DNA from 3 places in the Leuconostoc lactis genome. Region 2 is predicted to be linked to each of the others. Evidence: a T-box and tRNA genes for the amino acid it is inferred to sense, from the RefSeq annotation. Region 2 holds a T-box; the other regions hold tRNA genes.

Region 1 (4,879 bases), 790 kb from region 2:
GGCGACAGCAAAGTCATTTGAAGAAGCAAAGGCAGCTGCTGATGCGAAGGATTCAGAGGCTGAAGCACGCTATGAACATCATGAAGAACCAAAACCTGATGATGAATCAGAAGCAGAAACTTTAGATGATGCGCCAATAGATGACAAGCGCGATTAAAATAAGTAAAATAGAGGTTGACGGTTACGTCAACTTTTTTATTTGAAATCAGTTTTTAACTAGGGTGTGACGACGTTCACAGTAAATATAGAGGGTATAACATGTCAGATCAATTCATTAAAACAGTGACCAAGAATAAGTTTTTCCGTGCTTATGCTTTAAACGGTACAAATATGGTGCGTGAAGCGGCTGAAATCCATGATACAAACCGCTTAGCAGCCGTTGTATTAGGCCGTAGCTTGTTGGCCACAACGTTGACGGCACAATCAATGTTGAAGGGTGAAGAACGATTAGCGATTCAAATTAATGGTCGCGGGCCAATCGGTAATGTGGTTGTCGAAGCTGACGCAAAGGGGAGTGTGCGGGGATATGTGACGAATCCACAACTTGAACCTATCTTTGATGATGCTGGACAACTGGATGTGGCCAAAGCAGTTGGCACAAATGGTTTCTTGCAAATCACTAAGTTTGCGCCTTATGCCAATCCTTACATTGGCCAAAGCCAGCTGGTTTCAGGTGAAATTGGGGATGACTTCACGTACTATTTGGCACAATCAGAACAAATTCCTTCCGTTGTCGGCGTTTCAGTTTATATGAACCAAGACGACACGGTAGGGGCTGCTGGTGGCTTCCTCGTGCAAGCTTTGCCTGATGCAACCGATGAGGCGATTAATGAATTAGAAGCAGCGCTCAAGGTCATGAAGCCGTTGACTGAGATGTTGGTTGAAGGCTACACACCGCTTGAAATGTTAGAAGAAATTTTTGGCAAGGGCGAAGTTGACGTCTTGCAAGTGGCTGGGGTTGGTCTGGCAGCAGAACCAACGAAGGCAGCCTATCGTGAGATGTTGACAACGTTGCCAGCTGAAGAAGTTCAAGCCATGATTGATGAAGATGGCGGCGCGGAAATTGTGGGTAAGTTCTCAGGTAAGCGTTACTTCTTCACAGCTGATGAATTACGTGAAATTGTCGATGAAATCAACCAGAATAATCGTGACTAACCTTTGAGGTTGTCTCTAATTTTTGGTATAGTTAATATTAGTAAAAACTTTGACAACTGGTGAGTATCATCAGAATATAATGGAGGAAACGTGCTCACTTTGAGCACTCTAAACATATGGCAGAAGAAAAAGCCCTCAACGATCAAATGTTGGCCCGTCGCCAGAAGTTGGCAACGCTTGTTGACGATTTACATTTGGATCCATTTGGTAAGCGATTTGAACGCACAGCAAAGGCGCAAGAATTGCATGACTTGTACGATAACAGTACATTAGAAGAATTAGAAGCTGAACCACATGAAGTTGTGATTGCTGGTCGTATGATTGCTAAGCGTGGCGCTGGTAAGATCATCTTTGCCGACTTGCGTGATGTTTCTGGTAAGATTCAAATTTATGCTAAGCGTGACGATTTGGGCGATAACTACCCAATCATTAAGCGGGCAGATCTTGGTGATTTCCTTGGTGTTAAGGGGATCATGATGAAGACTGAAGCCGGTGAATTAACGGTTTTGGTGACTGAATTAACACATTTGACGAAGGCTTTGCGTCCAATGCCAGATAAGTTCCATGGTATTGCCGATGTGGAAACACGTTACCGCAAGCGCTATTTGGATTTGATTGCCAATGAAGACTCATTCAAGAAGTTCCAATTGCGGTCAAAGATTATTTCAGCTATTCGCGCTTACATGGATTCACAAGACTTCATGGAAGTAGAAACACCAATTTTGCAAACTGAAGCTGGTGGTGCTGCTGCACGGCCATTTATCACGCACCACAACGCGCTCAACATTGATATGTACATGCGTATTGCCACCGAATTGTACTTGAAGCGTTTGGTTGTTGGTGGTTATGAACGTGTGTATGAAATCGGCCGTATCTTCCGTAACGAAGGCATGGATCCTAAGCACAACCCTGAGTTTACAACAATGGAAACTTATGCGGCGTACATGGACTTTACCGACGTGATGGATGAAACGGAAGGTATTTTCAAGGCAGCGGCCGCTGTTGTTTCCGATGACTTGAAGGTTACTTACCAAGGGACAGAAATTGATCTTGGCTCAAAGTTTGCCCGCAAGCACATGGTTGACTTAATCAAGGAACAAACAGGGGTTGATTTCTGGCAAGACATGTCTGTTGAAGACGCCCAAAAGTTGGCTGACGAACATCACGTGAAGTACGAAAAGTATTGGGGTGTTGGCCACATTATCAACGCGTTCTTTGAAGAATTCGTTGAAGACACGTTGGTACAACCAACATTTGTCTATGGTCACCCAGTTGAAGTGTCACCATTGGCCAAGCGTAATGCGGAAGACCCACGCTTTACGGACCGTTTTGAATTATTCATTATGGGTAGCGAATATGGTAACGCCTTTACAGAATTGAACGATCCAATCGACCAACGTGCGCGTTTTGAAGCCCAAGTGGCAGAACGCGAAAACGGTAATGATGAAGCCGAAAACATTGATGAAGACTTCATCGAAGCTTTGGAATACGGTATGCCACCAACAGGTGGTTTGGGCATCGGAATTGATCGTTTAGTGATGTTGCTAACAGACTCCGATACGATTCGTGATGTTTTGTTGTTCCCAACAATGCGTTAAAATATTTTCAATTTAAATGATAAAAAGGCTTGACATAACGATAGATTATTCGATATAATAATTAAGTTGTGTTAAGCAATTATTCCGACTTAGCTCAGTTGGTAGAGCACCTGACTGTTAATCAGGTTGTCGCCGGTTCGAGCCCGGCAGTCGGAGTTTTATGAGAAGCAAACCTTAGAGGGTTTGCTTTTTTTGTGTCATTTTTTAGCGCATTTTTTCGTCAAAAAGTGTTGACAAAATATGGCAAAGCTGGCATAATTAAATAGTTGTGTTAAGCAATTATTCCGACTTAGCTCAGTTGGTAGAGCACCTGACTGTTAATCAGGTTGTCGCCGGTTCGAGCCCGGCAGTCGGAGTATCGGATAACCTTTAGGTTATCCACTTGCCGATGTAGCTCAGTTGGTAGAGCACGGGTATCGTAAACCTGGGGTCGGAGGTTCGAATCCTCTCGTCGGCATCCCGTCAAAGCATGATCACTGTTATCCAAGTGATCATGCTTTTTTTGTCGCAAAAAAACCAGTTGACTATCAACTGGTTAGACGGTTTTAGGTTTAAATCGAACGGTTAAGGTTAACACGCTGGAAATGGCTAAAATAACGGCCACAAAGGCATACGGTAAACTACCGTCGATATCAAGTAAGGCACCACCCAGAATCGGGCCGACAATGTTACCAATACTCGTCAAAGACATATTAAGACCGTTAATTAAGCCTTGTTGCGCTTCGTTAACGTGAGACAGCAGCGTGGTAATAGCAGGTCGTAAGACGTCAAAGCCAACAAAGACAATTAAGGTAGCGATAAAGACTTCCCATTTGCTTTGGGCAAATAAAATCCAAATAATGGCGACAAAACCAGCGATGAAACTTAACCGAATCACGCGTAATTCACCGAGGTGGCGGACTAACGCATCAAAGAAGACGACTTGGAAGATCAGCGACATGACACCATTGACGATTAAGAACCATGCAATTTCCGCTAAATCAAAGCCACGAACATCATGGAAATAAAGTGAGAACATATTATCAAAGGCTGCCAGACCAAAGGAAGCCACTAAAATCATCAGGAGCAACATCACTAAAGCCACCGACCAAAAGTTAGGCGCTGGGGTTGTGATCTCAGCATCGGGCTTTGTTGGGTCTTCATGTAACCGTAGTTGTGATTCAGCTGGCATGAAGCAGATGAAGACAATGAAGGCGAGCAGGCCCATCACAGCAGACCCATAAAAGGGGAAGGTAAGGTCGATATTGGCTAATACACCACCAATGCCGGGCCCCAAAATAATCCCGCCACTAAAAGAAGCGGATAACCAACCAATCACGCGAGCACGATTTTTCAGAGTGGTCATATCAGCGGCTAACGCGGTAATGGATGGCATCGATAAGGCAGCGGCTAAACCACCGAGCACACGGGCAAAATTTAGATACCAGAGTGATTGCCCAATACCGATGGCAAAAACAGCTTCCGAGATGGCGAAAAGCAACAGGCCAGCCGCAATGATGGGGATACGGGCAAACTTATCAGATAACCGCCCAATAATGGGCGAGGCGATAAATTGCACAGCGGCAAATAAGGCCGCCATAATCCCCATATCCATTGCCGTGAGGCCCATCTCTGTTTTAATATAAGGTTCAACTGGAATGACCAAGCCGATTCCTAACATAATCAGTAATTGCGAACCCACGAGTAAATAAAGTGCACGTTTTTGAATGCTTGTCATAAACCACCTTTTCTGATGTCGTCCTAGCATCTGTATAAAAAAGTGGACGTCATGAGCTAGACGTCCAAACTTTGCTAACGATGCGGTGTTGACGCAGACCGTGGCCTATCATCAACCTATTGTCTTTACCTTATCAATTGGTGGGGCGGTTGTCAAACTATGACAGTGGTCACGAGCCTTTGGGTTGTTTAAAAACGTTTAAATATTTAAAAATGTTATGGGTTTGTCATTCTTAAACTGGTATGATAAAAAGATGTAATGCTATTTTTAGAGTGAAACAGGGGAATAAACATGGCGACGGATCAAAAACTTAATCGCACCATGACATTAATACCGGCAATCTCAACTGTGATGGGCACAGTGATTGGCGCCGGCGTATTTTACAAAGCCTCAAGTGTGGCATCAGCCA
Region 2 (4,879 bases):
CATCTTTTGTTTCCACATTGGCACGTAGACCAGCGTCTTGGAGTTGCTTTTTGATTTGTTCAGCATACGCACCGTGCGCACCCAAGTTGACCGGAATGATTTGTACTTGTAATGGCGCCAACCAAGTTGGGAAAGCACCCTTATACATTTCAATCAAGTAAGCTGTGAAACGTTCCATCGTACCGACAATACCACGGTGCAACATCACTGGGCGATGGTTATCTTGCCCATCGGCGCCAATATAAGTCAAGTTAAAGCGTTCTGGTAGCAAGAAGTCCAATTGAATCGTTGACATTGTTTCTTCATTACCCAAAGCTGTCTTTGTTTGCACATCAAGCTTTGGCCCATAAAAGGCTGCTTCACCTTCGGCTTCGTAATAATCCAAACCAAGGTCGTCCATAGCACGCTTCAATTGCGCTTGTGACTTTTCCCACATCTCATCATCATCAAAATACTTTTCTGTATTTTTAGGATCACGATATGACAAACGGAAACGGTAATCCGTGATGTTGAAGTCACGGTAAACTTCCATCATCATCGTCAAAATTGACTTGAATTCTTCTTCCAACTTTTCTGGTTCAACGAATGTGTGACCATCGTTCAATGTCATTTCACGCACACGTGACAAACCAGTCAACGCACCTGACTTTTCATAACGGTGCATCATACCCAATTCCGCAATCCGGATTGGCAATTCACGATATGAACGTGGCTTGTGCTTGAAGACCATGATGTGTGATGGGCAGTTCATTGGGCGCAATTCAAGGAATTCGCCATCGCCCATGTCCATTGGTGGGAACATATCTTCACGGTAGTGATCCCAGTGACCAGATGTCTTATACAAGTTCAAGTTAGACAAAACGGGCGTATACACGTGTTGGTAACCATTGGCCAATTCTTTGTCGGTGATGTAGCGTTCAACTTGACGACGAATCGTTGCCCCATTTGGTAACCAAACTGGCAAACCTGAACCCACTTCTTGACTCGTAAAGAACAAGTCCATGTCACGACCAATCGTCCGGTGGTCACGTTCTTTAGCTTCTTCACGACGTTGCAATTCTGCTTCAACGTCGGCTTGCTTCCATTCCGCAATCCCATAAACACGTTGCATCATTGGGTTAGATGACTTACCACGCCAGTAAGCACCAGCTACTGATGTCAACTTAAAGTGCTTCAACCAACCTGTTGATGGCACCAAACCACCCTTATCCAATTCAACATGATCGCCTTGGACAGCAATTGTGATTGTCGCATCTTCAGGCAAATCTGAAATCAATTCAACCTTATAAGGATCATCCGCAAACATCGCCAACGCTTCGTCACGTGACACTTCGCGTGACACAATTGGTAAGTCTTCTTTAGCAATCTTGTGCATCATGGCTTCGATTTCAGCAAAATCTTCAACCGTCACTTGGTTACCGGCACCGTTATCTGTGTCGTAATAGAAACCATTTTCAATAAATGGTCCCACACCAAAGTGCATGTTAGCAAACTTTGGCAAGCGCTTTAAAGCTTGTGCCAATAAGTGTGAAGCAGAATGACGCAACAAATCCAACGCTTCATCATCAGCCGTTGTAATTAATTGAAAATCACCAGATGCGGGAATAACATCATGCATACCCACATAAGCACCGTCCAACTTAGCTGAAACTGACTTCTTAGCCAAAGACTTAGAAATACTTTCAGCGACAACCAATGGTGTTGTGCCTGCTGGGAATTCCTTCACTGCACCATCGGGAAAAGTAAGCTTAATTTCTGACATAATCGTTATTTCCTTTCACTGACGTTTGTGCTTCGACAAACGTTGATAACATTTAAAAAACAAAAACGTCCCCTTGAGCCATTGCGACTCAAAGGGACGTTTTACCGTGGTACCACCCAAGTTCAGCACAAAATGTGCCACTCAAATGACAGTTAACGGTGTCACCCGGACAGCTTTCAGACTTTACTCACTATCACTCAAAGGTAGTCTCGCCTGCACAAGCCACTCATTTCCACCAACCATGAGTTCTCTATTCGCTTGCTAACACTTGAGTTGTCCTTATCAACGTTATTGAAGTTAGTTTAGCACCATTTTGTTATTTTTGCAACAATTATTGTGGCGCTACGGCATCAAGTAAAATAGCCAGTGCTTCTTTTGCTTGGGCGTCATGATCTAAAATACCGTTATCAAAAGCCACTTTCAAAGCATTATATTGTGATTCTGTTAATGTCATGATTTTTTCCTCTTTATTCATAGCGTATCTCAATTATAGCGAAGCCACCCTAAATTACAAGTGACCCATGCCAATAAAAAAAGGCCGATTAGAGGCCTAAATAGTATTTTGAAAATAGTGCTGCAAAAATTGCCCCAACAAATGGTGCAATACCTGGTACAAGGATACCGTACTTGAAATCAGCCGTTGTGCGATTTTTCCAAGGGATAATCGCATAAGCTAATCTTGGTCCCATATCACGTGCCAAGTTCATGGCAAAGCCAGTGGTACCACCAAGACCCATACCAATTGCCCAGACAAGGAAACCAACAGCCAACGGTACCATACCAGGCACATCCCCAGCCCGCGCTGAAATGGCCAAAATACTTGTCATAAAGATAAATGTCGCAAATGCTTCAACGAAGAAGTTGCGTGGTAAATTACGAATTGCCGGTGCTGTTGAGAAAATGTTGCGCACAATGACCGGATCAATATCTTTTTCAGATAACTTAAATTGATCCGCGTACATCACGTACACAATTAAGGAACCTACCAAAGCACCCAATATTTCAACCACACTCACGGCCAAGAAGTACCAAAAGTCAATTCGACCAAGCACTAATTGCACCATGGCCATCGCTGGGTTGATAAAGACATCACCAAAGACGAAAAGCACAATGCTAATGCCAAATCCCCACGTTGTGATTGCAAAAATGTGTCCGGACCCATGGTACTTCGTCCGATTCAAGACATCGTCAGCGTGTACGCCGACACCGAAGATGATCATGAGCGCTGTGCCCATAAATTCAGCCAACAACTGGTGTATCATTTGTAATCTCCTAAGCGGTCGCAAATCTATCAAGAAGTCGCGGTTTTTTTATTAAATTTCCATTCCTAATCTTAAGGCCTTGCCTTTAACGTGTAAAGTCATTTTAGTGTTTTGTCAACAAATTGTCACATTGCGTGTTTTTATTCACGAACTCCAACTGTAATTTTAGCGTCTGCTCCTTTATAATAAAGACTAACAATAAAATGGAGGATATGGCGACACGGTCAAACAGTTCTGTTTAACCGCCCCATCACAAACACACTCATGCAGGCACACGTCGTATACGCAACAATTACCGGTAATAACGAAGAGGTCGCAGACATCGTCGTCGCAGCGTTTGAAGCTGCAAATATCGCCGTTAAGAAAACGGAAATCTCACAAACAGAAGTTGACGAATTTGAAGACGTTGATATTGCTGTCGTGGTGCCCTACACCTATGATCAAGGCTCACTGCCGGATGAAGGCTTAGATTTCTTTGAAGATTTGGCCGACGCCACCTTAGACCACGTTGTTTATGGTGTCGCGGGTTCAGGCGACACCTACTATTTGTCAGATTACTGTGTTGCTGTGCCAAAATTTGAAGCGCAATTTGCCAAAACACAGGCCATTAAAGGCGCTGAAGGCGTTAAGGTTAATCTACGCCCAGACGAAACTGATACGGCTGCCTTGACAGCGTTTGTACAGCAATTGATCGCCACTGCCAAAGCACAACACTAAAAAAGAACCTCTTAATGAGGTTCTTTTTTAGTCAGCAGTGGTGTAAACCGCCAAAACATCTTCGTTTTCTTCTAATTCATCGACAAGCTTGTCTAGCTTTTCACGATCTTCATCCGAAATTTCAGCTGGATTTTGCGCAATCATTGTGACTTCGGCTTCTTCAAAAACATAGCCGGCAGCTGTCATTGCTGATTCAACAGCTTGAAAATCAGCTGCCGTTGTGTAAATTTCAAAGACTTCGTCTTGTGTTTGCACATCTTCAGCACCGGCTTCCAATGCTGCTTCAAGTACCGTATCTTCATCCAAATCGGGAAAATCAGCACGGTTAATCGCTAAGTAACCTTTACGATCGAATTGGAAAGCCACGGAACCGCTCGTCCCAAGTGCCCCACCAAAATGCTTGAAAGAATTACGAATACTTGACACTGTACGGTTGATGTTGTCCGTTGAAGCTTCAACTAAAATGGCAACACCCGCAGTCCCATAACCTTCATAAGTTACTTCTTCAAACTTTTGACCACCGGCGCCTGACGCCTTATCTAATGCCCGTTGAATATTATCTTTTGGCATATTCGCAGCTTTAGCCTTTTCCACAACCAAACGCAATGACGCATTCATGTTAGGATCAGCCCCACCGGCCTTAGCCGCTACATACAAATCATGTGCTAGTTTCTGGAAAATTTTACCACGCTTAGCATCTTGGGCGTTTTTACGGCCCTGGATGTTATGCCACTTACTATGTCCTGACATGTTAACATCTCCTTGATTTTGTCAATATGGTCTTAATTTTAACAAAAAAAAGCCTATCTGACTAGGCTTCTCTCGTGTCTTACAGTGTCATTAATAGTTGTTGCCACCTAATAATTCGAGGTAAGTCATTGCTGAACTCGCAATTAATGCGGCTAAAATATCATCCAAATACACGTTAATGCTATCTGTACGATCATTAATTTCACCAATCAACCCTGGCTTCAAATCATCTAACAAACCGTAATGCACCGTCGCCGCGGCTGAGAATTGTTGCGTAATGGCGATTGCTAAAATTTCGTCAACGTTATGCCCGTTCGCATCTCGTTGTAGCCGTGCCTTTAATGGTTGTGTGTCTGGCATTAACGCTGCTTGTTCATCGAGATAAATC
Region 3 (4,879 bases), 370 kb from region 2:
GCGACAGAAGTCGTGAAGAGTGAATGGTTTGATGCGCTTCACTTGTCAGTTGATGTGGAACAAGTTAAAACAGCGGTGGGCAAATACGCCGGTTCGTTTTTGACGGTAACTGCTGGGACGCTCGGCACTGTTGCTTCAACGGTCACAACGGTCACGATCAATTTGGTCACGATTCCAGTCATTTTATTTTATATGTTAAGCGATGGGAATCGCTTGGTGCCCGCCATTCAAAAACTATTTCCTGCACGGCACGCGGAAACAATTTCAGAACTCACCACAAAGATGGATACGACGATTGAAAAATATATTTCCGGACAAGCAATTGAAATGGGCTTCGTTGGTGCCTCAATGGCCATTGGTTATCTCTTAATTGGACAACCTTATGCTTGGTTGCTCGGAATTGTTGCCGGCATTACGAATATTGTGCCTTACCTTGGACCGTGGATTGGTGTGGTGCCAGCCCTCATTATTGCCAGCACACAATCTTGGAAACAAGTGGTGTTGGTGTTGATTGTCATGACGATTGTGCAACAATTGGATGGGAACTTCATTTATCCAAATGTGATTGGTAAAAGTTTGGCGATTTATCCGTTAACGATTATGATTTTATTGATGGTTGCAGGTAACTTGTGGGGCATTGTTGGTATGATTTTGATTGTGCCAGTTTATGCCATCTTACGCGTTGTGGTACAGTTTGCTGCTGAGTTGTTTATACTGACAAAAAGTAAGTAATGTGCTATACTAGATAGTGAGTTTAATCTAGTAGGGGGTTCAGTTATGCAAGCATTTGACTTTGAAAAAAATATTGCCGTATTGGCATCAGCTAAAGGCCAACCAATTCCCTGGCCATCTGGCCCATATCCAGCCTATTCAGTTGATATTTTGGCACTCGCGCAAAGTTACTTTAAGTCAGCGGAATATGATCGTAATTTTGACCGCACATTGCGACAACATGGTTTTCATGAAGGTGTGCCAGAGGCTGTTGTTGCAGAGATTGCCGCCACGTCAGAAGACTATGATTTAGTACGTGCCGTGTTGTCAGCAATCATTCGCGGGGAAAAATACACGCCAGGAATGTGGCAGGTTTTAGTGGAAAATGGGATTTTACTTGATCTCATGACACGGGCCTATCAGTTAAAGCAAAAAAGTGAAATAAAGTCTTGACGAATGTTAGATTTTAAAGTAAACTAATATAGTTGTCTAAGCAACTAAATGCGGGTGTGGCGGAACTGGCAGACGCGCTGGATTTAGGTTCCAGTGCCGCAAGGCGTGCAGGTTCGATTCCTGTCACCCGTACTAAGAGAACAATTTGTTCTCTGGGGTATCTAGTATAACTTAGGTATACTTGAGTACTTGGCGTTGCCGACTTAGCTCAGTTGGTAGAGCATCTCACTAGTAATGAGGGGGTCAACGGTTCGAATCCGCTAGTCGGCATCAAGAAAAGCAGTGATTTTAAATCACTGCTTTTTATTTTGTTCGCTAGTATGTTTTACAATATAGTAAAAATATTATATACTACTAGTATGTTAAACAATATAGTTCTAAAGGTCGTATTCACATGAAGCAAAATAGGTCGAGTCAAATGTTGAAAGGCATTCTACAAGGGATGATGCTCATTATTTTGTCACGAAAACCTGATTATGGCTATGGCATTAGTAAGCAAATGAATGACTACGGCCTAGAAGATATTCCAAAAGGGACAATTTATCCACTATTAGCTGCAATGGAAAGGCGTGGATTAATTATGGGGAAAATGCAACCGTCGCAAGAAGGTCCAGACCGTAAGTATTACTATGTGACACCAGCTGGGGAAGCTGAAAAGCAGGCATTTCTTTTGGAGTGGGATATCTTAGCAAATGTCGTTAATCGCATGATTGATGGGGGGAGAAAAAATGAACACGAATCAAATGATTGAAGAAAATAACCAATTGCGGCAACGTTTAAATGAAGAAAATAAAGCATACTATAATGATTTGCTACTTTATTTGCGCTTTCAAAGTGTCTCGCGTGATGAGGCGCAGATTGAATCCTTCTTACTTGATGTACTACAAGATATTCTTGCTGCCCAAAAAGATGGCCTATCTGCAGTTGATTATTTCGGAAAAGAGCCAAAAGAGGTAGCGGATGCATTTTTGGCAGAAGTACCCAGAAGTTTTTGGGCGGTGGTTAAACTCGCGCTGATAGTTGTCGGGAGTTATATGGGCATTACCATCTTTCCAACATTGACGACAACTGGTAAACCAACTGATGTGGGGGCCATGTTAATTGCTGGATTGTATGCCTTACTAATGGTTATAATACTTTTTAAGTACCTTGCGGTAACGATATATCGTGTATCGACGTGGCGCTTGCATAAGGTGATGCAATGGCTGATTTGGTGTCTGATAGCCATTATTGCTTTAGCGCCGCTATCTTTAATCACTATTTTGGTGAAAACTCCGGTCAGAATATCTCTTGATGGTATTTGGGGGATTGGTGTTATTTTGTTAGGTTGGTTAATAGGCGGAATTGTTTATCTGCGACTGACAGATAAACAGATGTGGACGCCTTTTGTGATTGTAGCGTTGGCCTTTGGTATTATGGGTATTATTGCAAGAATACCGCACTTTGATGCGTTGCTTCGTATTAAATCTGGTCGGTATCTGTACGCTGGGTTAATGGTTATTGTGATGATTGTCTTTTATTTAATGAGTTACTTTGCAGTGAAAAGAATGAAGAAATCAGAATGATAAAACTAAAAACAGCCAAACCATTAATGGTTTGGCTGTTTTTATGTTTTAATCACGGCGTGTTAACTTCACGACGCCTTCCCAACGGGCAGTTTGCGGGAACATATCGATACTTTGAATGTATTCAACTTGATAAGCTTGGGTGAGATCAACTAAATCTCGTGCTAAGGTTGACGCGTTGCAAGAAATATACACAAACTTTTCTGGCTTGGTCCGTAGAATTTCACGACGCAAGGCGGTATCTAAACCAGTGCGTGGTGGATCCACCACGAGGGCATCAGCGATCCAACCTTCTGCTTGCCATTTTGGAAAGAGTTCTTCTGCCGTACCAATTTCATATTTGGCATTAGTGATGTGATTGATTTCAGCGTTAATGTTGGCATCATCAACGGCTTCTGGAATGATTTCCATACCGCGTACTTCACCGACCTTATCTGCCAAACTCAGCCCAATTGTGCCAACACCAGCATAAGCATCCACGAGTTTATCTGCATGAGTCAAATCAAGTGCGGCAAGGGCCTCGTTATAAACAACGGTCATTTGGGTGTAGTTTAATTGCATGAAGGCACGGGGTGACAACTGAAAAGTCTTGCCCATAATCGTTTCTTCGATGTAATCTTTACCCCATAATTTGATGGTTTCCTCACCCCAAACAATGCTTGTTCGGCCAGGATTAAAGTTTTGGAAAATACCCGTGACCTCGGGGAGTGCTTGGTTAATGGCTTCAATTAAAGCGGCATCACCGGGGAAGCCGTCAGTGTTTGTGACAAATGTTAATTGGACTTCACCGGTTGTATGTGACGCACGCGCGACAATGGTTTTGACAGTCCCGCGATTTTTATCTTCGTTATAAATGGAAACGGATAATTTATCAAGCAAATCACGTACTGTCCGCAACACTTTCATGGTTGCTGGATCTTGCGTGTGCACAACAGGCAAATCAACCAAATCATGACTGCTGCGCTTATACATCCCCACGCTCAGCTTATCGCCAATTTTTCGCACAGGGAATTGCGCTTTGTTGCGATACTCATAGGGGTTTGCCATACCAATGGTATCGCGTAAGTCATAATCAGTCCAGCCGCGTGGTTGGAACTTTTCCAGGGCTTGGGCAATCACGTCTTTTTTGAAGGCTAATTGTGCTGGATAAGTCATGTGTTCTAGTTCAAAGCCACCGACTTCATCTGCGTATTCATCGCGTGGGGTTACCCGATTAGGGGACTTTTCACGGATTTTGAGCACTTTAGCTGCGATGTATTTGGGTTGGACATCGGTTACCTTAACGACTGCGACTTCATCAGGTAAAACCCCAGGGACGAAAACGATTTTACGCTTGAAGTAGCCGATACCTTCGCCGTTAATCCCTAAACGCTTAATTGTTAGTGGGAAATTTTGACCAATGCGCACGTCGACCCCATCACCAGTTGCTTGGCGACGATCTTGTCGACGGGGATCAAATTTTTTGCCGTAATAGGGCTTTTTGCCGGTTGTTGGCCGTGCTTTTTGTGCATAAGCCCGTTTTTTGTTTGTATTTTCTGTCATATTGATGATGTGCGTGAGCTCACGCACATGTCCTTTCTGCAATGCAATGCCATGGTGACGTTGTTACCTATTCAGTATAACAGCTCTGGGCTGATAAAATAATTTACAAAAGTGAGTGTTTTACACTTGCGTTATAATACAAAAGTGGTATAATGATAATCGTAAAGGAGATGGGGGAAAATGAAGGGGAGCATAAGCTTTACTGATCGTCACCACATTCATGTGCGCGGTCAGACAAAATAGATAAATTAGTTGGAGCAAACGATCATGAAATTTGATATTAAGGCGTATTTAGATGATAATTCGCTCACGATTTATCGGGTAGCGAAGGCGTCTGGTTACGGCTATACAACGATTCATAAATCGTTTAACAAAACACAATCAGACGCAACTAGTTTAAATGTTAGAGATTTGGATGCACTTGCTAAGGCTCAAAATAAGGCCATGTGGGAAGTGCTTCGCGATCTAGAAAATTTTTATTTCAACCCTGAGGGACGTTGAACCGTTATTTGATATCAGCGCAGTTGGGGCTTGACGCAGATAATTTTGATTATAACTTAAGATAAGAGGGGATATACTTATGGCAAATAACAACTTTTTCGATGATC

What was found. The T-box of region 2 lies ahead of thrS (threonine--tRNA ligase). A T-box ahead of a tRNA ligase gene usually reads a tRNA of that ligase, here a tRNA-Thr.
Region 1: it encodes a tRNA-Thr, which carries the amino acid that the T-box ahead of thrS (threonine--tRNA ligase) is inferred to sense. The anticodon was not compared.
Region 3: it encodes a tRNA-Thr, which carries the amino acid that the T-box ahead of thrS (threonine--tRNA ligase) is inferred to sense. The anticodon was not compared.

What each region holds. Positions count from the first base shown of each region.
Region 1 covers NZ_CP042420.1:291,514-296,392, reverse strand. The annotation lists gene ftsH (ATP-dependent zinc metalloprotease FtsH) at 1-157, shown strand, start outside; gene hslO (Hsp33 family molecular chaperone HslO) at 259-1,155, shown strand; gene lysS (lysine--tRNA ligase) at 1,272-2,753, shown strand; tRNA gene FGL80_RS01405 (tRNA-Asn) at 2,837-2,909, shown strand; tRNA gene FGL80_RS01400 (tRNA-Asn) at 3,037-3,109, shown strand; tRNA gene FGL80_RS01395 (tRNA-Thr) at 3,138-3,210, shown strand; gene FGL80_RS01390 (MFS transporter) at 3,289-4,470, opposite strand; gene FGL80_RS01385 (APC family permease) at 4,762-4,879, shown strand, end outside.
Region 2 covers NZ_CP042420.1:1,078,865-1,083,743, reverse strand. The annotation lists gene thrS (threonine--tRNA ligase) at 1-1,762, opposite strand, end outside; T-box leader at 1,852-2,057, opposite strand; gene FGL80_RS09230 (hypothetical protein) at 2,094-2,216, opposite strand; gene larD (D/L-lactic acid transporter LarD) at 2,305-3,024, opposite strand; gene FGL80_RS05470 (flavodoxin) at 3,289-3,741, shown strand; gene FGL80_RS05465 (YebC/PmpR family DNA-binding transcriptional regulator) at 3,769-4,491, opposite strand; gene FGL80_RS05460 (phosphatidylglycerophosphatase A family protein) at 4,582-4,879, opposite strand, start outside.
Region 3 covers NZ_CP042420.1:713,533-718,411, forward strand. The annotation lists gene FGL80_RS03610 (AI-2E family transporter) at 1-732, shown strand, start outside; gene FGL80_RS03615 (DUF6508 domain-containing protein) at 778-1,164, shown strand; tRNA gene FGL80_RS03620 (tRNA-Leu) at 1,215-1,296, shown strand; tRNA gene FGL80_RS03625 (tRNA-Thr) at 1,362-1,434, shown strand; gene FGL80_RS03630 (PadR family transcriptional regulator) at 1,559-1,915, shown strand; gene FGL80_RS03635 (DUF1129 domain-containing protein) at 1,893-2,729, shown strand; gene rlmD (23S rRNA (uracil(1939)-C(5))-methyltransferase RlmD) at 2,778-4,271, opposite strand; gene FGL80_RS03645 (hypothetical protein) at 4,539-4,772, shown strand; gene FGL80_RS03650 (AAA family ATPase) at 4,852-4,879, shown strand, end outside.